Regions from separate parts of the Acidovorax sp. AC410 genome, predicted to be linked through region 1. Evidence: predicted binding sites of a transcription regulator. Region 1 holds the regulator's gene; each other region holds the start of a gene.
The links. Region 1 encodes sigma-54, which starts transcription at its own class of promoters, with help from an activator protein. Its sites were predicted from a motif close to TGGCANGNAANCTGCTTT; they were not measured.

Region 1 (7,914 bases):
CGGTGCGCCAGTTGCACCAGCACGCGCTGCGCCAGGCGGCTGTGCAGGTTGAGCAGCAGCGCCTGGCGCCACGAGGCGCGCAGCAGCACGCCGCCGCGGCCCATGAGCAGGTCCTGGCCCGTGAGGCCGGTGATGGCGTGTACCTCGTCGGCGAGGTAGCCCTCGACACCGGCGGCGCAGGGGAGAAAGAGTTGGAGTTGGTTCATGGCACTGGGCGACAGGATACGCGCTTATGCAGGGGACGAGGCGCGCGCCAGCAGCAGCTGGCGGATGGATTCGGGAATGGGTGCCACCTTGCGGTCACTGCGGCCGATGAAGACGATGCCGACCTTGCCCCGCGCCACTTCGCGGCCCGAGGTCTTTTCCGTCATGCGAAAGACGAGGTCGAAGCCGTAGCGGTTGAGGTCCTCGGGCGCCATCTCCACGCGCATGGTCTCGCCGTGGAAGCCTTCGGACTTGTACTGCGCCACGATGTCGCCCACCACGGTGGACAGGCCGCCCACGTCCGCCTCGGGGTAGCCGAGCGACTGGAAGAAGCGCACGCGTGCCTCGGACACCAGGCTCAGCAGCTGCGCATTGTCCAGGTGCCCGCCCTGGTTGACGTGGCTGATGTAGATCTGCAGCTCGGTGGCAAAGCCGAAATGCGCGGGAAGGTCGAAAACAATGCGGGCCATGGGGCAGGGAAACAGAGGGTCGAGAAAAGACAGCGAAACGGGACAAGGTGCCCCCGAAGAAGCCTGCAAAGGGCATCAGCGATGCTGCAGCCCGGATGGCAAGAATGGCCCATACGGGTGAGGCATTGCCCCAGCGGGCCTCGGGGCGGCAGAAGTCTCTTATGCTCCCGGGATAGCCGATTTTACCCGGAGCCCCCCATGCACACCCTGCGCTGCAGCCTGATCCTCGCCCTGCTTGCGGCCGCGCTCACGGGCACGGCGCATGCCCAGGCGCTCTACAAATCCGTGGATGCGAGCGGCAAGGTCGTCTACAGCGACCAGCCGCCCGCCTCGGGCGCGGTGCAAAAAACCCTGAAACTCGAAAGCCTGCCCGTCAGCGTGGTCCCGGGCAACCCGCTGCCACCCGCCACGCCCGGCCAGGCACCCGCAGAAGCCCAGAAAGCCGTCCAGCCCCGGGGCGAGGTCACGCTCTACATGGCCACCTGGTGCGGCTACTGCAAGGCGGCCAAGGCCTACCTGGGCGGCAAAGGCATTGCCTACCGGGAATTCGACGTGGACACCCCGACCGGCAAGGCCGCCTTTGCGCAACTGGGTGCGCGCGGCGTGCCGGTGCTGCTCACCAATGGCCAGCGGGTGAACGGCTTCAGCGCCCCGTCCTACGACGCCGTCTTTGCCAAACGCCAATAACCCCCTCCTCTTTCGCTCCATGCTCCGCACCGTACTCGCTTCAATGGCCTTTGCCCTGTGCCTGCCCGTTCTCGCCGAAGAACTGCGCGTTCCCCTGCCCGGCCGCGATGACCTGGTGATCGACCTGCCCGCGCAATGGCGCGCCCAGGTGCGCCGCCCGCACGGGGAGTTGCCGCCCTCGGTGGCCATCAGCGGCCCTGACGCCAAGGCGTTGCAGATGCTTATCACGCCCATCTGGCCTGTGGGCAGTGCGCCCAGGGGCCCCACGGCCGACGAATTGCGGGGGCTGGTGCAGGCGGGTGCCACCCGGGCCCAGCCCAAGGCCGTCGAGAGCGATCTGCCCCTCAAGGACCTGGGCGCCGTGGGCAAGATGGGCTACTACTTCTCGGCCACCGACCGCGCCCCCGAGCCGGACGGCTACAAGCACCTGACCCAGGGCATGCTGGGCATGAACGAGCTGCGCGTGACCTTCACGGTGCTCGTCAACGGCGCTCCGCAGGAGCCTGTGGCCCAGGCGCTGGAGTTGCTGCGCTCGCTGCGGCGCGCACCGGCCTCGAAAGCGCCCTGATGCCCCCCATCCTCGGCACCGTGATGGTCTACGCGCGCGACATGCAGCGCAGCGCAGCGTTCTACCGCACGCACTTCGGTCTTGAGACCACTGGGGACGTGGTGGAGGGCCTGATCGAGCTCCAGGCCCCGGACGGAGGGGCCAGCATCCTGGTCCACCAGGCGGCCAAGAGCGTGAAGCTCGGCCAGGCGGGGGTGAAGCTGTGCTTTCATGTGCCGGACGTGGAAGCCTTCAAGGTCCGTGCGCTGGCACAGGGCCTGGCCTTCGGCAGCACGCACCAGGCCAATGGCTATGCGTTCGCCAATGCCAAGGACCCGGACGGCAATGCCGTCAGCATCTCCAGCCGGGCGTTCCGCCAGCCAGGCTGACAGCGGATCAGAGCGCCTTGCGCAGGTTGGCCGGCGCGATCTTGAGCGCCTCGCGGTACTTGGCCACGGTGCGGCGTGCGCATTCGATGCCCTGCTCCTTGAGCATCTCTGCGATCTGGCTGTCCGAGAGCGGCTTGGCCGGGCTTTCGGCCGCCACGAACTGCTTGATGAGGGCGCGCACGGCCGTGCTCGATGCGTTGCCGCCGGTTTCGGTGCCCAGGCCCGAACCGAAGAAATACTTGAGCTCGTAGGTGCCGATGGGCGTGGACATGTACTTGGCCGTGGTCACGCGGCTGATGGTGGACTCGTGCAGGCCCAGCTCGTCGGCGATGTCGCGCAGCACCAGCGGGCGCATGGCCAGCTCGCCATGGGTGAAAAAGCTCTTTTGCCGCTCGACGATGGCGCGCGAGACGCGCAGGATGGTGTCGAAGCGCTGCTGGATGTTCTTGATGAACCAGCGCGCCTCCTGCAACCGCTGCTGCATGGCCTGGTGGCCCTCGCCGCCCTTGTGGCCGCGCAGGGCGCCGGCGTAGATGTCGTGTACGCGCAGGCGCGGCATCACGTCGGGGTTCAGGGCCACGATGAAGTTGTGCTGGCCGTCGCGGCCATTGGCCCGCCCGGCCTTGCGCACGATGACGTCGGGCACGATGATGTTGCGCTCCACGTCGACGAACTTGCGCCCGGGGCGCGGCTCCAGCCGCGCGATCAGGGCCATGGCGGCGCGCGTGCGCTCCTCGCCGTCGCCGCACAGCTGCGTGAGGCGGCGGATGTCGCGGCGCGCCAGCATCTCCAGCGGCTGCTGGCACACGCGCAGCGCGGTCTGCACGGTGTCAGGGTCGAGCTCGCTGTCTTCGTCGGCCGCCAGGGCCGTGAGCTGCAGTGTGAGGCATTCACCCAGGCCACGCGCACCCACGCCCACGGGCTCCAGGCTCTGCAGCAGGCGCAGCGCCACGGTGAAGCGATGCACCAGCTCTTCGATCTGCTCCAGGTCGTCGGGGCCGGCCAGGGCGATGGCCAGCTCTTCGAGCGGGTCCTCGAGGTAGCCATCGTCGTTGAGCGATTCGATCAGGAAGCGCAGCGCCGCGCGGTCCACCTCGGACAGCCGCAGCGACAGGGCCTGGCGGTGCAGGAAGGCGGTGAGCGATTCGTGCGTGCGGGCCAGTTCGGTGGCATCGGCCTCGTCGCCCTCCGAATCATTGCGGTTGCGGGCCGGCGCATCGCCACCCCACTCGGCATCGTTGGGGGACACGTCCACGGTGCCATCGCCGCTCCAGTCGGGCTCGTCGCCCGCACTGCTGCCCACTTCCGCATCGCCCTGCGGGCTGTCGGCCGGGGTCTCGGTCGACGTGCTGGAGCCCGGGGCACTGGAGTAGACCGCATCGTCGGAACTGTAGTCGTCCGGCTGCGCGGGCGCGTCGGCCGTGTCCACGCCAAACTCCTCGCGCGGGGCCTCGTCGGCATTGCGTTCAAGGAACGGGTTTTCGTCGAGCATCTGCTCGACCTCCTGGCCCAGCTCCAGCGTGGACAGTTGCAGCAACCGGATGGACTGCTGCAGCTGGGGCGTGAGCGCCAGGTGCTGCGATACGCGCAGTGACAGGCCGGGCTTCATCGCACAGCCCCCGGGGACTGCCACGAAGGCAGGTGCATGGCGAACAGGTGGTCCATCGGTCTGCTACATGCGGAAGTGTTCACCCAGGTACACCCGGCGCACTTCGGCGTTGTCGACGATTTCGGAGGGGGTACCCTGGGCCAGCACGTGGCCATCGCTGATGATGAAGGCGTGGTCGCAGATGCCCAGCGTCTCGCGCACGTTGTGGTCGGTGATGAGCACGCCGATGCCGCGCGCCTTGAGGAAGCCGATGATGCGCTGGATCTCGATCACCGCGATGGGGTCAATGCCGGCAAAGGGCTCGTCCAGCAGGATGAAGCGCGGCTGCGTGGCCAGCGCGCGGGCGATCTCCACGCGGCGACGTTCGCCGCCGGACAGGGCCAGCGCGGGCGAGGCGCGCAGGTGCTCCACGCGCAGTTCCGTGAGCAGCGCCGTGAGGCGCTCCTCAATGGCCTGGCGCGGCAGCGGCTGGCCGTCCTCGCCGCGCTGCAGCTCAAGCACGGCGCGCACGTTCTCCTCGACCGTGAGCTTGCGGAAAATCGAGGCTTCCTGTGGCAGGTAGGACAGGCCCAGGCGCGAGCGCCGATGGATGGGCATGTGGGCCACCGAGTGGCCGTCGATGCGGATGTCGCCGGCATCGCTGCGCACCAGGCCGACGATCATGTAGAACGAGGTGGTCTTGCCCGCACCGTTGGGGCCGAGCAATCCCACGACTTCGCCTTTTTGCACGACCAGCGACACGTCCTTGACGACCTTGCGGCTGCCGTAGGATTTTTCGAGGTGGTGCACCTCCAGCCGGCTGTCCGCCGGGGACCCGGCGACGGTGCTCACGTCGGCCCCGCTCACTTGGCGCCGCCGCTCAGGGTGCTGCTGGGGCGCAGGGTGGTGCCCGGTGCCGCAGGGGCAGGGGCAGCGGCGCTGGCCGGTGTTTCCTTGGGCGACAGGATGGCGCGCACGCGGCCGCCGGGCGCCGGGGCATCGCCCGCGGCATTGGTACCGCCGCGCGGCTTGGCGTCCACGGTGAACACGTCGGTCAGGTTGTTGTAGACGATGATCTGCCCGGTGATCTCGTCGGTCAGCGTGGATTCGCGCAAGCGGCGCAACTCGGCGCGGGTGATGAACTTCACGTTGTCGGCCCGGCCGTCGTATTCGATGACTTCGCCCTCGCCCTCGATGAACTCGTCGGGCGCTCCGGGCAGCGTGTCGCGCTTCTGGCGGAAGAAGGCGCGCTTGCCCGGCTCGGCCGTGACCACGCCGAACTGGTAGCCATCGGCGTCCTGGCGCACGTCCAGGCGCGCGCCACGCAGCACGATGGTGCCCTTGGTCATGACCACCCGGCCGGTGAACACGCTGGTCTGCTTGAGCTCATCGTGGCGCAATGCGTCGGCCTCGATGTTCATGGGCTTGTTGCGGTCGGCCTTTTCGGCATGGGCCACACCCTGGACAAAGCCCAGGGCCGAGAGGAGGAGGATCGGGAGGATGCGGTAGTTCATAGGGCACGAATCTTGCAGATCATTGTAGCCACCCCTGGCGACACGCCATGAAAAAAGCCCGCATCAGCGGGCTTTTGGTGGCTGCAGGAACCAGCCCCGCCAAGAAATGGTCAGCCTTTGCGGGCCACGCCCACCAGTTGCTCCACCACCTGCAGCACAACCGACATGCTGCCTGCCATGGTGCCATCGGTGTAGAACCGGCCGGCCACGCCCATCGAAGGCACGCCTTCCACGCCATACGCATCCTGCAGCTGCGAGGCGCGGCGCACCTGGTTGGAGACGGTGAACGAGTTGTAGATTTCCTTGAACTTGGCCACGTCCACGCCCTGCGTGGCGACCCAGGCCATGATTTCATCGTCCTTGGCCAGCTTGGCCTTCTCCACGTGGATGGCACGGAAGACCTTGGCGTGCAGGGCATCGAGCTTGCCCATGCCTTCGAGCGTGAAGTACAGCTTTTGCTGTGGCACGAAGCTGGCGTTGAAGGCCACCGGGATGCGGCGGATGCTCAGGTCCTTGGGAGCGGCCTTGACCCAGGCGTCGAGCGTGGGCTCGAAGGCATTGCAGTGGGGGCAGCTGTACCAGAAGAATTCGATCACATCGACCTTGCCCGCTGGCGCGTCGGGCGTGACGGGCTTGTCGAGCTTGCGGTAGTCCTTGCCCTCCTTGAACTGGCGCGCTTGCGCCAGGGCGGGTGCTGCCACAGGCAGGGTCAGGGCGGATGCGGCCACTGCGGAAGCGGCAGACAGGGAAAACTCGCGGCGTTTCATGAAAGTGACTCTCCTAGGGTCGGGTGTGGGGGTGTGAGCCACGCCCCGGAAAAAAGTTCAGGCAGGCCTGCGCTCAGCGCTGCACCCGCACCAGGGCAGATTCGACACCCGTGGTGTCGAGCTTGTCCTTGAGCTGGGCCGCGTCGTCGCGCTTCGTGAAGGGACCGACGCGCACGCGGAACACCGTGCGGCCGTTCTGCTCGCGCTCGCTCACGCGGGCTTCCCAGCCCAGCATGGCCAGCTTGGCGCGCTGCGCATCGGCATCGGCCTGGGTGCGGAAGGCACCCGCCTGCACGAAGTAGTCGAAGGGGTCGGCACTGTTGCCGGGCGCTGCCGCGGCCTTGGCAGCGGCCAGATCACCCAAGGGGTCGGCACTGCCGGGCTTGGTGGCTGCGGCGGCGGCAGGCTTGGCCGACGAGGCGGCGGCACGCGGGTCCGCCGCGGCCACGGCAGGTGCCGAGGCGGTGGGCGCTGGCGCCGGTGCCACCCCTGCCGTGGCGGGTGCCGACGCTGCGGCCGCAGGGGGCCGCGCCGGGTTCTTGCCGTACAGCGGCGAGTTCGGGTCCCAGTTCTTGTTCTTCTGCGCTTCGGCCGCGTCCTGGTCGGTGCCGCGTGCCCCCCCCTTGTTCAGGAAGGGCACGGGCACCTTGGTCACGTAGACGGCGACCGCCAGTGCGGCCCCCAGGCCGAAGATCACGCCCACGATAAAGCCGATGATGGTTCCGCCCAGTTGCTTGTTCTTCATGGTAGTGGTTGCTTGCTTACATTCTGGCCGGAGCCGATACGCCCAGCACAGCTAGGCCATTGTGCAGTACCTGCGCGGTGGCGGCGACGAGGGCCAGGCGGGCGCGCTTGACCGCCTCGTCGTCCACCAGGATGCGCTCGGCATCGTAATAGCTGTGGTAGCTGGCGGCCAGGTCGCGCAGGTAGAACGTGACGTCGTGCGGGGCCTCGCCATCGGCCGCAGCGGTGAGCATCTCGGGGTACTTGGCCAATTGCAGCATCAGCGCCTGGGCCTGCGGGCCTTCGAGCGCGGACAGGTCCACGCCCTGGAGCGAGGCGACATCGCCGCCGCCCTGCTCGGCCCAGCCGCGCAGCACCGAGCAGATGCGCGCATGCGCGTACTGCACGTAGTACACCGGGTTGTCGTTGTTCTGCGCCACGGCCAGGTCCACGTCGAAGGTGTACTCGGTGTCGGGCTTGCGGCTGAGCAGGAAGAAGCGCACCGCGTCCTTGCTGGTCCACTCGATCAGGTCGCGCAAGGTGACGTAGCTGCCCGCACGCTTGCTGATCTTGACCTCTTCACCACCCTTGACCACGCGCACCATGGTGTGCAGCACGTAGTCGGGGTAGCCCTGTGGAATGCCCACTTCGGCGGCCTGCAGGCCGGCGCGCACGCGGGCGATGGTGCCATGGTGGTCGGTGCCCTGGATGTTCACGACCTTGGTGTAGCCGCGCTCCCACTTGGCGATGTGGTAGGCCACGTCGGGCACGAAGTAGGTGTAGGTACCGTCCTGCTTGCGCATCACGCGGTCCTTGTCGTCACCGTAGTCCGTGCTCTTGAGCCACAGGGCGCCGTCCTGCTCGTAGGTCTTGCCGTTGGCCACCAGCTTGCCCACCGTGGCCTCGACGCGGCCGCTGGTATACAGGCTCGATTCGAGGTAGTACTCGTCGAACTTCAGGTTGAAGGCCTGCAGGTCCTTGTCCTGCTCGTTGCGCAGGTAGGCCACGGCGAACTGGCGGATCGA
Region 2 (7,914 bases), 860 kb from region 1:
TGGAGACTTCGCGCAGCACCTGGTGGCTGCCGAAGGACTTGCAGACGCGGTTCACCACGATGAAAGGCGTGGGACGGCTGATTGGTTGCGCCCTTCCACGTCGAAGCGGTACTCCACGGCGTTCGAGATCTGGGTGACCAGCGTGGTCAGCAACAGATAGGTGATGGCCACCGTGGACAGCGTGGCGATCGGCTGGAAGGTGGCCGACTGGATGCGGTTGCCCACGTTGGTGAGTTCCACCACGCCGATGGCATAGGCCAGCGACGAGTCCTTGAGCAGGGCCACGAAGTTGCTGACCAGCGGCGGCAGCGAGATCTTGAACGCCTGCGGGAACACCACGTCGGCGAACACATGCATGCGGCCCAGGCCCAGGGCCCGGGCGGCTTCGGTCTGGCCGCGCGGCACGGCCAGCAGGCCGGCGCGGATGGCCTCGGCGTTGTAGGCGCCGACGTTCAGGCCCAGGGCCAGCACGGCAGCCGCGAAGTCAGGCAGGTTCAGCCCAGGCACCAGCACCGGCAGTGCGAAGTAGACGAACAGGATCTGCACCAACAGCGGCGTGCCGCGGATGACCCAGATGTAGAAGCTGGCCACCCAGCGCACCGCCATGAAGCGCGAGGTGCGGGCCAGTGCGGCACCGGTGCCCAGCACCAGTCCCACACTGCCGCTCACCAGGGTGAGCCACAGCGTGGTGCGCGCGCCGTCAGAGAAGGCCTGGGCGTTGGGCCCGATAGGCTCGGGCAGGAAAGAGAGCAATGTGCCCAGCAGCGCCAGCGCCAGGACCATCAGGATGACGGCCGAGACGAGCGTGGCGTTGCTGCGCTGCTGGCGAGACCAGCGCTCGGGCCAAAGGGCAGTGAGCATGAAGAAACCCGGTCAGACGCTCAGTTCGTGCAGCGAACGTCTTCGTTGAAGTACTTCTTGGACAGTGCGGCATAGCTGCCGTCGGCCATCACCTCGGCCAGCGCCTTGTTCCAGCCACCGGCCAGCGAGCTGTTGCCCTTGGCCACGGCGGCGGCGATGCGCTCGATGAACAGCATGTCGCCGAGCTTGAAGCCGGCGCCGGGGTTCTTCTCGGAGACGGCCTTGGCCACGAAGCGGTCGGTCACCCAGGCATCCACGCGGCGCGAGTTCAGGGCGCTGCGGGCATCCACGTCGGTGGGGAAGTTCTTCATTTCCTTGATGGACGAGACCTTCTGCACGTTCTCGAGATAGCTGGTGCCGGTCTGCACGGCCACCACCTTGCCGGCCAGGTCCTTGGCGCTCTTGATGGCCGGGTCCATGGCGATGATCATGCCGCCCGAGCAGTAGTGGGGCTCGGTGAAGGTCACGGCCTTGGCGCGCTCTTCGGTGATGCCGTGGGAGGCGATCACCAGATCCCAGCGGTCCTGGCGCAGTCCGGTCAGCAGGGCGTCGAAGCCCAGGGTCTTCCACTGGATGGTGACCCCCATCTTCTTGGCCACGAGTTCGGCCGTCTCCACTTCGAAACCGGTCAGCGTGGTGCCGTTGAAGAAGTTGAAGGGTGCGAACTGTCCTTCGGTCGCGATGAGGATCTTGCCGTCTTTCTTCACCTCGTCCAGGGTCCGGGCCTGGGCGGAGAAGGCGGCGCAGAGCGCGAGGGCGGTGGCTACAGCCTTGAACAATTGCATGGGATGGGTCCTGTCCGGGGTATTTCAGGTACAAAAAATCCGGCATGCGGGTAGGCAGGCCGGAGGCTCGGTAAATGCGTCCGCAGCCATCGCGGATTGCGATGTCTGGCGTCACGAAATAGTCACCAATTATAAGGAGGGGTCTTTTTCTGCCGCCACAGGGGGCGCCCTACAAAAGCCGGTTGTAGGCCAATTCACAACAGGTTTTAGAGAAGGCTCCCGAACTTTCCCAAGTGCTGGTAATTGCGCGGGCGCCCTTTGCAGCGCGCGCTCAGCGCAAAAATGCGTCGTAGCCGGTCTTCAGGATCAATGCGCCCACGACCACGATGAAGATGCCGCGCACGAAACCCGTGCCGTGCTTGAGCGCCATGTGCGTGCCGATCAGGCTGCCCACCACGTTGGCCACGGCCAGCGTCACGGCGAAATGCCACCAGACATGGCCCTTGGCGGCAAACAGGGCGATGGCCGCGACGTTGGTGGCGGTGTTCAGCAGCTTGGCCGAGGCCGAGGCATTGAGGAAGTCGTAGCCCAGCCAGCGCACGAACAGGAACACGAAGAAGCTGCCCGTGCCTGGGCCGAAGAAGCCGTCATAGAAGCCGATGGCCAGGCCGATCAGGCTCGCCGCAGCGATTTCCGCGCGCCCGGCGAAGCGCGGCGCGTGGTGCCGTCCCATGTCTTTTTTGGCCAGGGTGTAGGCCAGCACGCCCAGCAGCACCAGCGGCAGCAGGCGGCGCAGGAAGTCGGGCGATGCCACGGTCACGGCCCAGGCCCCGGCGAACGAGCCGGCAAAGCCGGCCGCCGCGGCCGGCAGCAGGGCTTCCCAGCGCATCTGCACGCGGCGGCTGTACTGCCAGGTGGCCATGGCCGTGCCCCAGACGCCGGCCGCCTTGTTGGTGCCCAGCAGCGTGGCGGGCGGTGCCACGGGAAATGCCGCGAACAGGGCCGGCACCATCACCAGGCCGCCGCCTCCGACGATGGCATCCACAAAGCCGGCCAGCAGCGAGGCAAAGGTAATGAAAATCCATTCCATCCCATGATTGTCGCACCCCGATAGCTACGCTTTTGCTAGCGAACCGCTGGAGCCGCAGCCATAAAAAAGGCGCTGGGATCGCCAGCGCCTGAAAGGGGGTGCACCTCATTGGGTGCTTGTTCGGTTGTGCTTGTAGGGATGTCTCCTCGGCCCCTCGTCCAGCACACCGGGGCGCGCTTTCGAGTGACGGTACTGTAACGGCGGCACCCGCTTGGTGCATTGGGGGTTTCCCGCCCCCATTTGGGGGAGGAGTTCGGGCGGCGACACGCCCGGAGCGCCCCAAATCGGGCGTTTTGCTTGGCATGCCTTGTGCGTTGTGCCATGTAACAAATTGCGAAAAGGGAGCTTCCACATGCGGGCAGTCATCCATGGGTTCGTCACGGTCGTGGCCTTGTGTCTCGGGCTCTGCACCGCAACGGTCTGGGCGCAGGCGCAGGCTCCCGAAGCCGCCGCATCGGCCGCCACAGCCACTCCGACACCCGCACCCTTGACGCGCCCCGGCCTGGTGGCCAAGGAGACCATCAATGCCGCCGACACCGCCTGGATGATGACCTCCACGGCCCTGGTGCTGCTGATGACACTGCCGGGCATCGCCCTGTTCTACGCGGGCATGGTGCGCCGCAAGAACGTACTCAACACCATGGCCAGCGTGGTCGCCATTGCCGCGCTGGTGAGCCTGCTGTGGTTTGCCATCGGCTACTCGTGGGCGTTCACGCCGGGCAGCGCCTGGCTGGGCGGTACCGAGCGCATGGCATTTGCCGGGTTCGACTTCCAGCTGGCCGCGGGCAAGCTGTCGGTGAGCCACGTGGCGCCGGCCATCCCCGAATCGGTCTACGCCATGTTCCAGCTGACCTTTGCCATCATCACGGCGGCGCTGCTGGTGGGGGCCGTCGTCGAGCGCATGCGCTTTTCCGCGATGCTGCTGTTCATCAGCCTGTGGACGGTGTTCATCTACGCGCCCGTGGCGCACTGGGTCTGGGAGCCGGGCGGCTGGCTGGCGCAGATGGGGGCGCTCGACTTTGCCGGGGGCTCCGTGGTGCATGTGAATGCCGGCGTGGCGGGCCTGGTGTGCGCCTGGTTCCTCGGACGGCGCAGCGGCTATGGCCGCGAACCCTTCGAGCCCTACAGCCTGGCGCTGACCATGGTGGGCGCGGGCATGCTCTGGGTGGGCTGGTTCGGCTTCAATGCGGGCTCGGCCGTGGCGGCCGATGGCCGGGCCGGCCTGGCCATGGCCGTCACCCACGTGGCAGCAGCAGCAGGGGCGCTGTCCTGGATGCTGGGCGAAGCGGTCATGCGCGGGCGCCCCTCCTTGCTGGGCCTGTGCTCGGGCCTGGTGGCCGGGCTGGTGGCCATTACGCCCGCCGCCGGCTTTGTCACCCTGCGTTCGGCCGTGGTCATCGGGCTGGTGGCGGGCTTGGCCTGCTACTGGGGCGCGACGGGGCTCAAGCGCCTGCTGCGAGCCGACGATTCGCTGGACGTGTTTGGCGTGCATGGCATCGGCGGCATCGTGGGTTCGCTGCTCACAGGTGTGCTGGCCAGCCGCACGGTCGGTGGTGTCGCAGGCAGCCTCTGGACCCAGGCCATCGGCGTGGGGGCCGTGATGGCGTTCAGCCTGGTGGGCACCGCACTGCTGCTGTGGATCACCAACCTCGTGCTCGGCCTGCGCGTGGACGAGCAAAGCGAGCAAGTGGGCCTGGATATTGCACAGCACCGGGAACGCCTGGGTCAGTAGGCCTCCCAATGTTCTGAGGAGTTCACCATCATGCAGGACAGCGACAAACTCGCCATCGCAGCGCACCTGCACGTGCTGCTGCGCCGCAAGACCGGCCGCGTGACCGACACCGAGTGGATGGCGGTCAACGCCGAGTACGCGCTGGAGATCGTGCGCTTCGCACGCCAGCATGCGCTGGAGGACGGGGTGCCCGAGCTGGCCGAATGGGCCGACCGGCTCGACCGTGCCGTGCATGAACCGGCGCCCGCGCCGCAGCGCCGCCCCTTGCTGGAGACCGCCAGCCAGGCGGTGCGCCAGCGCCTGGTGCCTGCTCCGGTGGTCGAGGTGCCCCGCTACGTCGGCGGTATCCGTTGATGCCGAGCGGCCGTCACGCTTTCTGAGCCGCCAGGATCCACTCGGCCGCCTTCTCGGCCAGCATCAGCGTGGGCGAGTTGGTGTTGCCGCTGGTGATGGTGGGCATGGCGCCGGCATCCACCACGCGCAGACCGGCAATGCCGCGCACGCGCAGCTGCGAATCGAGCACGGCCATCGGGTCGTCGGCCCGGCCCATGCGCGTCGTGCCCACGGGGTGGAAGATGGTAGTGGCGATGTCGCCGGCCAGGCGCGCCAGGTCTTCGTCGCTTTCAAACTGCACGCCGGGCTTCCACTCTTCGGGCTGGTAGCCCGCCAGCGCCGGCTGGGCGACGATGCGGCGCGTGACGCGCAGGCTGTCGGCGGCCACCTGCCGGTCTTCGGGGGTGCTCAGGTAGTTGGGCGCAATGGCCGGCGCGGCCTTGAAGTCCGCGCTCTTGATCTGCACCGTGCCCCGGCTCGTGGGGTTGAGGTTGCAGACGCTGGCCGTGAAGGCCGGGAAGCTGTGCAGGGGCTCGCCGAAGGCATCGAGCGACAGGGGCTGCACGTGGTACTCGATGTTGGGCCAGGGCTGGCCGGGATCGCTGCGCGTGAAGGCGCCGAGCTGGGACGGCGCCATGCTCATCGGGCCGCTGCGTTTCATCGCGTACTCCATGCCGATCTTGGCCTTGCCCCAGAGCGAACTGGCCATGGTGTTGAGCGTGGGCACGCCGTTGACCTTGAACACCGCGCGGATCTGCAGGTGGTCCTGCAGGTTGGCGCCCACGCCCGGCAGGTCCTGCACCACGCCGATGCCGTGCTGTCGGAGCAGGTCGGCCGGGCCGATGCCCGACAGCTGCAGCAGCTGGGGCGAGTTGATGGCCCCGGCACTCAGGATCACTTCGCCGGTGGCGTGGGCCGTGACCATCTCGTGCCCATCCCACACCTTCACACCGGTGCAGCGGCGCGTGCCATCGGGCTGGGTCTCGATGAGGAGTTCTGTGGCATGCGCGTTGGTCCACATCTCGAAGTTGGGCCGGCCGTAGCAGGTGGGCCGCAGGAAGGCCTTGGCCGTGTTCCAGCGCCAGCCGCTCTTCTGGTTGACCTCGAAGTAGCCCACGCCCTCGTTGCTGCCACCGTTGAAGTCCTCGGTGGCCGGGATGCCGGCCTGCTGCGCGGCCTTGGAAAAGGCGTCCAGCACATCCCAGCGCAGGCGCTGCTTTTCCACGCGCCACTCGCCCGTGCTGCCGGTGGACTTGTTGCCGTGCAGGCGCTTGAAGTTCTCGTTCACCTCGCCGGGCTGGTCCAGGCGCCAGTGGTCCTCATGGCGGCGAAAGTAGGGCAGGGCGTTGTCCCAGCGCCAGCTGGCATCCCCGGTGAGCTCGGCCCACTGGTCGTAGTCGCGCGCCTGGCCGCGCATGTAGATCATGCCGTTGATGCTGCTGCAGCCGCCCAGCGTCTTGCCGCGCGGGTAACGCAGGGTACGGCCGTTCAGGCCGGCATCGGGCTCGGTGTTGTAGAGCCAGTCGGTGCGCGGGTTGCCAATGCAATACAGATAGCCCACGGGAATGTGTATCCAGTGGTAATCATCCTTGCGGCCCGCTTCGATGAGCAGCACGCGCTTGCGGCCGTCGGCGCTCAGGCGGTTGCACAGCAGGGCACCCGCCGTGCCGCCGCCGATGATGATGTGGTCAAACGTGGTGTCGCTCATGGGAAGTACGGTGTGGCAAAGCAGGGTGGCGCAGGTTGATCGGAAGGGTCGGCGCCATTGTGCGGACCGCGCTGGTGGTGTCGAGGGGGTAAACGCGGCTTGCTAGCAAGTTTGTAGCTTGCATGGCTTGCAGGATTTGCGACTGCAAGCAATTTGATAATAATTGCAAGCATTCGGGCCCGTGTCGTGCTTGCACGCAAGGGCTTGTCCTACCTGGGGGCCATCGGCTCCGCTACCATGCTTCCCCTACTCCCTTACCGGTGGCTTGCGCCGCCCGTTTCATGACCGACCCTTCCCCGCGCATTGCCCGCACCGACACCCCCGAAGGCCCGGGGGTGCTGCTGCATGGCCGCTGGGGTGCTGCAGAGCTGGGTACCCGCAGGCAGTGGAAGTCCCTGTCGGCCCAGTTCCAGGCGCAGCACAGCGGCGCCGGGCTGGGCTGGGACCTGCGCCAACTGCAGTGGCTGGACCACGTGGGCGCACAGTTGCTGTGGAACCACTGGGGCCGTGCCTGGCCCGAGCGCCTGGCGCTCACCGACATCCAGCGCGACATCCTGGAGCGCGTGGCCGAGTTCACCGTGGCCGAGCCGCCGCCGCCCGAGCCCTGGAGCCTGGCCAAGGAGGTGGATCACCTGGGCCTGCTGGTGCTGCATGGCGTGGACCATGCACGCCACATGCTGCAGATGGTGGGGCAACTGGTGCTCGACCTGCTGCGCCTGGCGCGTGCCCCCCAGCGCGGCCCCTGGCGCGACGTGTCGGGCCACCTGTACCGCATGGGCGCCACGGCGCTGCCCATCACGGCGTTGGTCGGCTTCCTGATCGGTGTGGTGCTGGCCTACCTGATGTCGCTGCAGTTGCGCCAGTTCGGTGCCGAGTCGTTCATCGTCAACATCCTGGGTATCTCCCTCATCCGCGAACTCGGGCCCATGCTGGCCGCCATCCTGGTGGCGGGCCGTTCGGGCTCGTCCATCACCGCGCAGATCGGCGTGATGCGCGTGACCGAAGAGCTCGATGCCATGCGCGTCATGGGAATCCCGCACGGCTTTCGGCTGGTGATGCCGCGCACGCTTGCGCTGGCGCTGGCCATGCCGCTGATCAGCGTGTGGACGACGCTGGCTGCGCTGGCCGGCGGCATGCTCGCGGCCGACGTGGCCATGGACATCTCGCCTGCGTATTTCGTGCAGGCCCTGCCCTCTGCCGTGAAGGTGGGCAACCTCACCCTGGCCATGACCAAGTCGGTGGTGTTCGGTGCCTGCATCGCGCTCATCGGCTGCCACTGGGGCCTGCGCGTCAAGCCCAACACCCAGAGCCTGGGCGAGGGCACCACGGCCTCGGTGGTCACCTCGATCACCATGGTCATCATCGTGGATGCGCTGTTTGCCATCGCTTTCAAGAGCATCGGGATCTGACGCCGTGAGCACCGCCGACATTTCCACGCCTCCCACCACCGCCGGCAGCAATGCGC
Region 3 (7,914 bases), 1.1 Mb from region 1:
GCCCGTTGGCAGCACGTACACCGATTGCAACGGCACCGCTGTGGACATGACCACCCTGACCGGCGCGCGAGCGCGCCGCATCCACTCCGTGTTTCGCAACGTCTTCCAGATGCGCAGCCAGGGGCTGACCGCTTCCATGTAACCCTTGACGAGAAAAGTCCCCATGCCAAGGCCCTCCCTCCCCAACCACCGGCCACTGCGCCCACAGCAGCGAGGCGTGGCGCTGTTTATCGTCATCGTTTTCGTCATGCTGTCCATGCTGCTGGCACTGTGGGCGTCCCGCACTTCGCTGTTCAACGAAATGGTTGTGGGCAACGACGCCGACTACCAACGTGCTTTCGAGGCCGCCCAGGCCTTGCTGCAAGACGCCGAGCTCGACATCCGGCGCGAGTTTGCAGACGGCACCCCCTGCACCGCAGCCACATGCCGCGACCTGACTGCCGCCGCCGACAAGATTCCAGTGGATGCGCAGGAAGTCACACCTCTTCTGGCCAGCCTGGACACCCAGACAACCAAATGCCGCACCGGCTTGTGCACCAAACGCACAGGGCGGCAAGACTTCTGGAACTACACGAACGCAACGCTCCCACTACCGCTTGATTTGAAGTCTGGCGAAGTCAAGCTCGAGGACATGACCCAGCCCGGCATCGGTGCGCGCTATGGCCAGTACACCGGCGCAACCCAGGGAGATACAAGCTCCCCCGCGAATCCCATCCTTCAGTGGAGCGCAGCCTCCCCCAACAACCAGGGCGGCTGGTACTGGATTGAATTGCTGCGCTACGACGATAGCAATTCCAGTGTGATCATTGACCCTAGCAAACCCGACGTGCTGCGCCTGAACTTGAGCCCCAATGTGGCATACCGCATCACTGCTGTGGCGTATGGGCGCAAGCCCAACACGATGGCTGTGCTACAGCAGACGTATGTGCGGCAACTTCGCAAAAACTGAAGCAGCTCCACCATACCAACCTTCAAAATCGCCTGGACCGTTGACCGACAAGTTCTGGCGCTAGTTTTCATACCCAACCCTCCAAGGAGCGCGCCATGCCCCGCACCGCAGCCCCCCGTTTTCGCAAGCACCTCATCGCCCTGGCGGCAAGCGCCGCGCTGGCGCCGCATGGCGCCTGGGCTCTGGACCTGGCACAGTCGCCGCCAGGCACAGTGGAGCCCTATGTCTCGCCCAATGTGATCATCTCGATCGACGATTCTGGGAGTATGGAATACCGCCTGGACAGCGAAGCCAGCACGAGCAACAACCAGACGATACCCAACGTCGATGGCACTTGGCCTGCCAACGCCAAGCGCATCAACGTGTTGAAGTACACGATGGTCGGCAGTGGCGGAGTAGGCGGTATCTTCCGCGACACCACACTGCTGCCCGACAAGAAGATCCGGCTGTCCTGGCAGGCGATGTGGAACAACGGTGGTTCGCCCGACGCGCTCAGCGTCAACAGCTCCACCATGAAGACCAACTCCATGCGCCGGCTGAACACGGCCCACCGCAACAACTTCATCAGCTTCATCAGCAACCTGAAGGCGACCAACGGCACGCCCTCCCACCTGATGTTCAAGCAGGCTGACGAATACATGCGCCAGCCGCTGGGCACCAGCAGCGCCTGGGCGTCGGACCCCGGCACAACGGCGAGCCCCTACCTGGCCTGCCGCCGGACCTATCACATCATGATGACGGACGGCCGCTGGAACGGTACTGACTACGACATTCCAAACACTGCCAAGCGCGACAACGCAACCAGCCTGACCTTGCCGGATGGCAATGTGTATGGGGGAACCACTGCCGAACAAGCCAAAACCGCCCTTTACCGCGATACCCAGACGAAGACATTGGCCGACTGGGCGTTCTACAGTTGGGCAACGCCGATGCAGACTTCGGGATTGACCGGCACCATGCAGCCTGCGGCGGATTACCGAAAGGCCCCCGCCACCGAGAATTTCGGCAAGGACACCGCAAACAAGGATGCCATCCTGGAGCGCTACTGGAACCCACGCTACAACCCAGCCACGTGGACGCATATGGTGACCTACACCATCGGCTTCAGCACCGTATCCACCACCTGGCCGGGTGCCCCCACCATTGCAGCCCCCACGGAAAAGACCCCGTTTGGCTATGACGGCAGCTTCCGCGATCTGGTGACGGGCACCAAGACCTGGCCCGCCATGAGTGCCGAAGACAGGCGTTCGCTGGACCTGTGGCATGCGGCCCTGAACGGCCGCGGGCGCTTCTATGCAGTGACCAAAGGCGAAGACCTGGAAAAGGCCTTCCGCGAAATCTTCGGCCAGATCAATACCGCCACCGATCCCGATCTGAGCGCCAGCGCCACCAGCGGCTCCAACGTCTCGCGCAGCGAAGTGGGCAAGTACACGGCGGCCTATGAGCCCACCAATGGCTGGAAGGGGTTCGTGACTGCCGAACGGGTGAAACCCGACGGCAGCTCCGTCAGCGACCCAGGCTGGGGCGGCAAGAATACCGCAGACAAGCTGGATGCCCTGGCAACCATAAGCACCCGTCTGGTACTGAGCTGGAGCGACAAATGGGACACCAGCAAATACCGGGGTGGCGTGCCTTTCAAGTGGGCGTCGGACGAAGCCAACCTCAGCACGGCACAGAAGACCTGGCTGCAAACGAATGTTGGCGGCACCGTCGAAACAGCCACCAAAGGCCAGGAACGGCTTGACTACATCCGTGGTGAGCGCAGCAAGGAGGGTTCCGACGACACCGGATATACCGCAACCAAGCCCTATCGCGAACGTCAGAGCCGCCAGGGCGACATCATCAACTCCGATGTGTGGTACACCGGCGCGCCTGCAGGAGATTCGCTGCTCAAGGGCTACGCGAACTTCGTGCGCAGCGAGAAGTCACGCCCACCCATGATCTACGTGGGCGGAAACGATGGCATGCTGCACGGTTTTTCAACGGCCGATGGCCAGGAGAAGCTGGCCTACGTGCCTCGGGGGGTGATACCCACCCTGAACCTGCTGACCGACCCACAGTACAACAACAAGCACCGTTATTTTGTCGACGGATCGCCCATGACCGGGGACATCGACGCCAACGGAGGCGCACAAGATCCCACCGACCCCAACTATGCGGCCTTTGTCCCCGACTGGCGCACCTACCTGGTAGGCACCTTGGGCCAGGGGGGCAAAGGTTATTTCGTGCTGGATGTGACTAACCCCACCGGCACCGCGTCCCCGACCTCCGTACCCGGTTTTTCCGAAGGCAATGCTCAGACCCTTGTCAAGCTCGACCGTACACGCGGCTCCACCGAAGCGGCCCCCATTTGCGGCGCTATGACGGGGGCTGAAAAAACGATGTGCGACAAGGTAGTGGAAGAAGACAAGGACATCGGCCACATCACGGCCCGGCCCGTGCGCAGTGAAACCGACGCCATGCGCACCACGCAGATCACACGAATGAACAACAACCGCTGGGCGGTAGTGCTGGGCAACGGCTACAACAGCACCAACCAGCGCCCGGTGCTGCTGATCCAGTACCTGGACGGCCTGCGTGAGCTGGTGCGCATTCCCACCACCACCCAGGCCGCGGGTACAGGCAATGCCAACGACAATGGGCTTGGCGCGCCGCGCGTGGTGGATTTGGATGGTGACAGCCGCATCGATGTCGTCTACGCTGGAGACAACCGAGGCAATATGTGGAAGTTTGACCTGACCAGCGCCACCGCTGGCAACTGGAAGGTCGCCTTCGGCGGCAGCCCGCTGTTCACGGCCCAGGGACCGGCAGCCTTGGGCAATGCGTCGCGCACCAAGATCCAGCCGATTTCCACGGCCCCGACTGTGCGCGCCAATGACCGGAACAAGAAAACGGGCAGCGGCCCCACGGCGACAACCTCGCGCGTGGGCGGCATGATGGTCGCCTTTGGCACGGGCCGCAATGTGGATGTCACCGACCCATCCAATGTGGATGTGCAATCCCTGTACTCCGTTCTGGACAATACCCGGTACCGCGTGGTGGGCACCGGAGCGAGCAAGCGACTGGAGGTCCATCCTGGCGGCGGAAGCTGCCCCAATGGTGCAGACTGCGTCCCCACCCCCACGGCGCTGGGTACAGGTGTCGCAACGGCCAAGCTGGCGCAGCAGAAATTCACCGATGTCAGCGCCGACTATGCCACGGTCGATGTCGTGGATGAACTCAAACTGGAGACATGGGGCAACTACAACGGCTGGTACATGGACCTGCCTGCCGTGGGCGAGCGGCTGCTGAAACCCCTGGAGTTCTACGACGCAACCAACCTCCTCACGGTGTGGTCGCAAGTCCCCGCCAAGGGCTCCAATGTGGATCCGAACGTCGAGAGCTGCGACTCGACCTCCGTGGATGGTGAGCGCCAGTACCGCACCTTTGTCAACATCATGGACGGAAAGCGCCCCACGTTCCAGATCGTGGATATGAACGCTGACAAGTCGTACACTGCGGCCGACCAGGGTGTCTCGCGGGCCAAAGTGACCAAGGGTCCACACAGCATCATCAAGAAGGATAAGTTCGAGAATATCGACATGGATGCCAAGGGCACGGGCGGCAGTGGCGGTGGCGGCGGAAGCCCCGGAGGCGAAAGGCTTGCCGCTCCACCCGAGGAATCCATGCGTCCTAGCTGGCGCCAGATCCGTTAATCTGGCCTAAGGAATGTACGATGCACAGAATGAACAGCAACATACCTGCACGGCAACGAGGCTTCACCCTCATTGAGCTCATGACGGTGGTGGCCACCGTTGGCATCCTCACTGCGGTCGCGATACCCAGCTACACAGAGTTCATCCGGCGCGGTCACCGTGCTGATGCGCGCGCCGGTCTGCAGCAAGCTGCCCAGTATTTGGAGCGCGCCTCGACGGCCACGGGGGTGTACCCCCTTGCACTCCCCACCAATATGACCTGGGCCGGAGACCCAGCCAAGCGCTACACTATTTCCATCGGCAATGGGGTAGGGGGCCCTTCCACCAATGCCGCCTTTACTCTGACCGCCACACGCAAGGCAGGCACACCTCAATCAGGTGACAAGTGCGGCAATCTGACGCTGACCAATACAGGGACTCGAAACATGGTGGCGTTCACTCCCGCTACCCTTACCGTGGCCGACTGCTGGAACAAGTGACCCCGCCCCCATCCGACAGGCCCCGCATGCGCTAGCATGCACGCCACCATGGCGACCTCTTCGGAACAACAACACACCACAAAAGCGCTTGAGCTAGCCACTCAGGCGCTTTGTCTTTCCAACCCCAATCCCCGCGTGGGCTGCGTCATCACCACGCCCGATGGCAACGTCCTCGGCCAGGGCTTCACCCAGCAGGCCGGCGGCCCGCACGCCGAAGTCATGGCGCTGCGCGATGCGGCAGCCTTGGGCAACGACGTGCGCGGAGCCACCGCCTACGTCACGCTGGAGCCCTGCTCTCACCAGGGCCGCACGGGGCCCTGCTGCGATGCGCTGATCGGTGCCGGCATCGGCAAGGTGGTGGCCTCGCTGGCAGACCCCAACCCCCTGGTCTCGGGCCAGGGCTTTGCGCGCCTGCGCGCTGCTGGGGTGGATGTAGTCGTGGGCCCTGGCGCGACAGAATCGCGCGAGCTCAACATCGGCTTTTTCAGCCGCATGGTGCGCGGCACGCCCTGGGTGCGCATGAAGACCGCCGCGTCCCTGGACGGCACCACCGCGCTGGCCAACGGGCAGAGCCAGTGGATCACCTCGCCCGCCGCACGGGCCGATGGCCATGCCTGGCGCGCGCGCGCCTGCGCCGTGCTCACGGGCATCGGCACGGTGCTCGATGACGACCCGCGCCTGGACGTGCGCGAAGTTGCCACGCCGCGCCAGCCGCACCTGGTGATCGTGGACAGCCAGTTGCAGACCCCGCTGCAGGCATGCCTGTTCTCCATCCCGGGCCGCACCTGCCTCATCTACACCGCCAGCGATGACCGCGAAAGAAAGGCGGCACTGGAAGGCCGCGGCGCCACCGTGATCCAACTTTCCAATCCCCAGGGCAAGGTGGACCTGGGCGCCATGCTCCAGGACCTGGGCCGGCGTGCCATCAACGAATTGCATGTGGAGGCCGGCCACAAGCTCAACGGGTCCTTCCTGCGCGAGGGGCTGGTGGACGAGTTGCTGCTCTACCTCGCACCCCGGCTGCTCGGGCCGGGCCTGGGCATAGCCCAGACAGCGCCTTTGCAAGCCCTGGCGGATGGGACCTCGCTCGAATACGTTTCGGTGGAGCACATCGGACCCGATCTGCGCATTGTGGCACGGGTTCAGGGGCGCGATAACTTCTGACCCGCCGACTCCCCGTGGTCCATGCCCAGCTGGGCCAGCCCACTGGAGAGTCCATGCACCAAAACAACCCAGCACCACCCCGGTGACGCATGCCACATGCTGGCGCATTTTTTGCTTGGTTTTGGTGCATTCATTGCATGCCGCAGTGAGATGCACCAAAACAGATCAAACAATCGCGTGGAGATGGTATGGAAGCACTCAAACAGGGCACGGACGCCTTGTTCATTCTGCTCGGGGCAATCATGGTGCTGGCCATGCATGCCGGGTTCGCCTTTCTGGAGCTGGGCACGGTCCGCAAGAAGAACCAGGTGAATGCCCTGGTCAAGATCCTGGTGGACTTCTCCGTGTCCACCGTGGTGTACTTTGTGGTGGGCTACAGCGTGGCCTATGGCACACACTTCTTCGTAGGTGCCGAGACCCTGGTCCAGCAGAGCGGCTATTCGCTGGTCAAGTTCTTCTTCCTCCTGACCTTCGCGGCGGCCATTCCGGCCATCGTCTCGGGCGGGATTGCCGAGCGCGCCAAGTTCTGGCCGCAGCTCATCGCCACGGCCGTCATCGTCGGCTTCGTCTACCCGTTCTTCGAGGGCATCGCCTGGAACCAGCACTTCGGCGTGCAGGCCTGGATCAAGTCGCTCACGGGCGAAGAGTTCCATGACTTCGCGGGATCGGTCGTGGTGCATGCCGTGGGCGGGTGGATCGCCCTGCCTGCCGTGGTGCTGCTCGGCTCGCGCGCCAACCGCTACCGCAAGGATGGCGCCATCTCGGCCCACCCGCCATCGAACATCCCGTTCCTGGCCCTCGGCGCCTGGATCCTGGTGGTCGGCTGGTTCGGGTTCAACGTGATGAGCGCGCAGACCGTGGACAAGCTCTCGGGGCTGGTCGCGGTCAACTCGCTGATGGCCATGGTGGGCGGCACGCTGGCCGCCCTGGTGCTGGGCAAGAACGACCCGGGCTTCGTACACAACGGCCCGCTGGCCGGCCTGGTGGCCGTGTGCGCAGGCTCCGATCTGATGCACCCGCTGGGCGCACTGGTCACGGGCGCCATTGCCGGCACCATCTTCGTGCTGCTGTTCACCCTGACGCAGAACCGGTGGAAGATCGACGACGTGCTCGGCGTCTGGCCCCTGCACGGCCTGTGCGGCACCTGGGGCGGCCTGGCCGCCGGCATCTTCGGCAGCAAGGCCCTGGGCGGCCTCGGCGGGGTGGCCTTCAGCGCGCAGTTGATCGGCACCACCCTGGGCGTGGTCTGGGCGGTCCTGGGCGGGCTGGTGGTCTACGGCGCCCTCAAGGCCACCGTGGGCCTTCGGCTATCGCAGGAAGAGGAATTCGACGGCGCCGACCTTTCCATCCACAAGATCAGCGCCACGCCAGACCGCGAAGTCAGCTGGTAAGCAGTTGCCAAGCGTGGCGCCGTTCACACGGCGTTACGTTTCGGCGCGCCGTCCGACAGCGGGGGCGCGGGGCGCGGGCTATACCTTCGGTAGTATCCAGAAGGCCTCCTCCCCATGCCCGCCCCCATCGCCACTTTCAAAGAGCTTGCCACCGCCGCCCGCTGCGGCTGGATGGCCCTGGCTGCCACGCTCACCGTGGCGGTGGCCACGGGTTGCGCGGGACTGCCCCAGGACGT

Region 2: a site for sigma-54 is predicted at 2,975-2,992, ahead of AC0IZS_RS10465 (ammonium transporter). Genes of this name have one in related genera too.
Region 3: a site for sigma-54 is predicted at 6,388-6,405, ahead of AC0IZS_RS01160 (ammonium transporter). Genes of this name have one in related genera too.

The regions. Positions count from the first base shown of each region.
Region 1 covers NZ_CEEDCG010000001.1:1,392,696-1,400,609, forward strand. The annotation lists gene AC0IZS_RS06450 (THUMP domain-containing class I SAM-dependent RNA methyltransferase) at 1-206, opposite strand, end outside; gene AC0IZS_RS06455 (acyl-CoA thioesterase) at 231-674, opposite strand; gene AC0IZS_RS06460 (glutaredoxin domain-containing protein) at 873-1,361, shown strand; gene AC0IZS_RS06465 (hypothetical protein) at 1,381-1,929, shown strand; gene AC0IZS_RS06470 (VOC family protein) at 1,929-2,297, shown strand; gene AC0IZS_RS06475 (RNA polymerase factor sigma-54) at 2,305-3,906, opposite strand; gene lptB (LPS export ABC transporter ATP-binding protein) at 3,970-4,752, opposite strand; gene lptA (lipopolysaccharide transport periplasmic protein LptA) at 4,749-5,399, opposite strand; gene AC0IZS_RS06490 (thiol:disulfide interchange protein DsbA/DsbL) at 5,510-6,166, opposite strand; gene AC0IZS_RS06495 (SPOR domain-containing protein) at 6,240-6,911, opposite strand; gene argS (arginine--tRNA ligase) at 6,928-7,914, opposite strand, start outside.
Region 2 covers NZ_CEEDCG010000001.1:2,256,867-2,264,780, forward strand. The annotation lists gene AC0IZS_RS10445 (amino acid ABC transporter ATP-binding protein) at 1-82, opposite strand, end outside; gene AC0IZS_RS10450 (amino acid ABC transporter permease) at 52-861, opposite strand; gene AC0IZS_RS10455 (ABC transporter substrate-binding protein) at 882-1,646, opposite strand; gene AC0IZS_RS10460 (sulfite exporter TauE/SafE family protein) at 1,918-2,676, opposite strand; gene AC0IZS_RS10465 (ammonium transporter) at 3,029-4,408, shown strand; gene AC0IZS_RS10470 (hypothetical protein) at 4,439-4,762, shown strand; gene AC0IZS_RS10475 (GMC family oxidoreductase) at 4,776-6,449, opposite strand; gene AC0IZS_RS10480 (MlaE family ABC transporter permease) at 6,731-7,858, shown strand; gene AC0IZS_RS10485 (ABC transporter ATP-binding protein) at 7,863-7,914, shown strand, end outside.
Region 3 covers NZ_CEEDCG010000001.1:256,752-264,665, forward strand. The annotation lists gene AC0IZS_RS01135 (PilW family protein) at 1-142, shown strand, start outside; gene AC0IZS_RS01140 (pilus assembly PilX family protein) at 164-949, shown strand; gene AC0IZS_RS01145 (pilus assembly protein) at 1,045-4,644, shown strand; gene AC0IZS_RS01150 (type IV pilin protein) at 4,674-5,123, shown strand; gene ribD (bifunctional diaminohydroxyphosphoribosylaminopyrimidine deaminase/5-amino-6-(5-phosphoribosylamino)uracil reductase RibD) at 5,160-6,287, shown strand; gene AC0IZS_RS01160 (ammonium transporter) at 6,476-7,678, shown strand; gene AC0IZS_RS01165 (phospholipase D family protein) at 7,793-7,914, shown strand, end outside.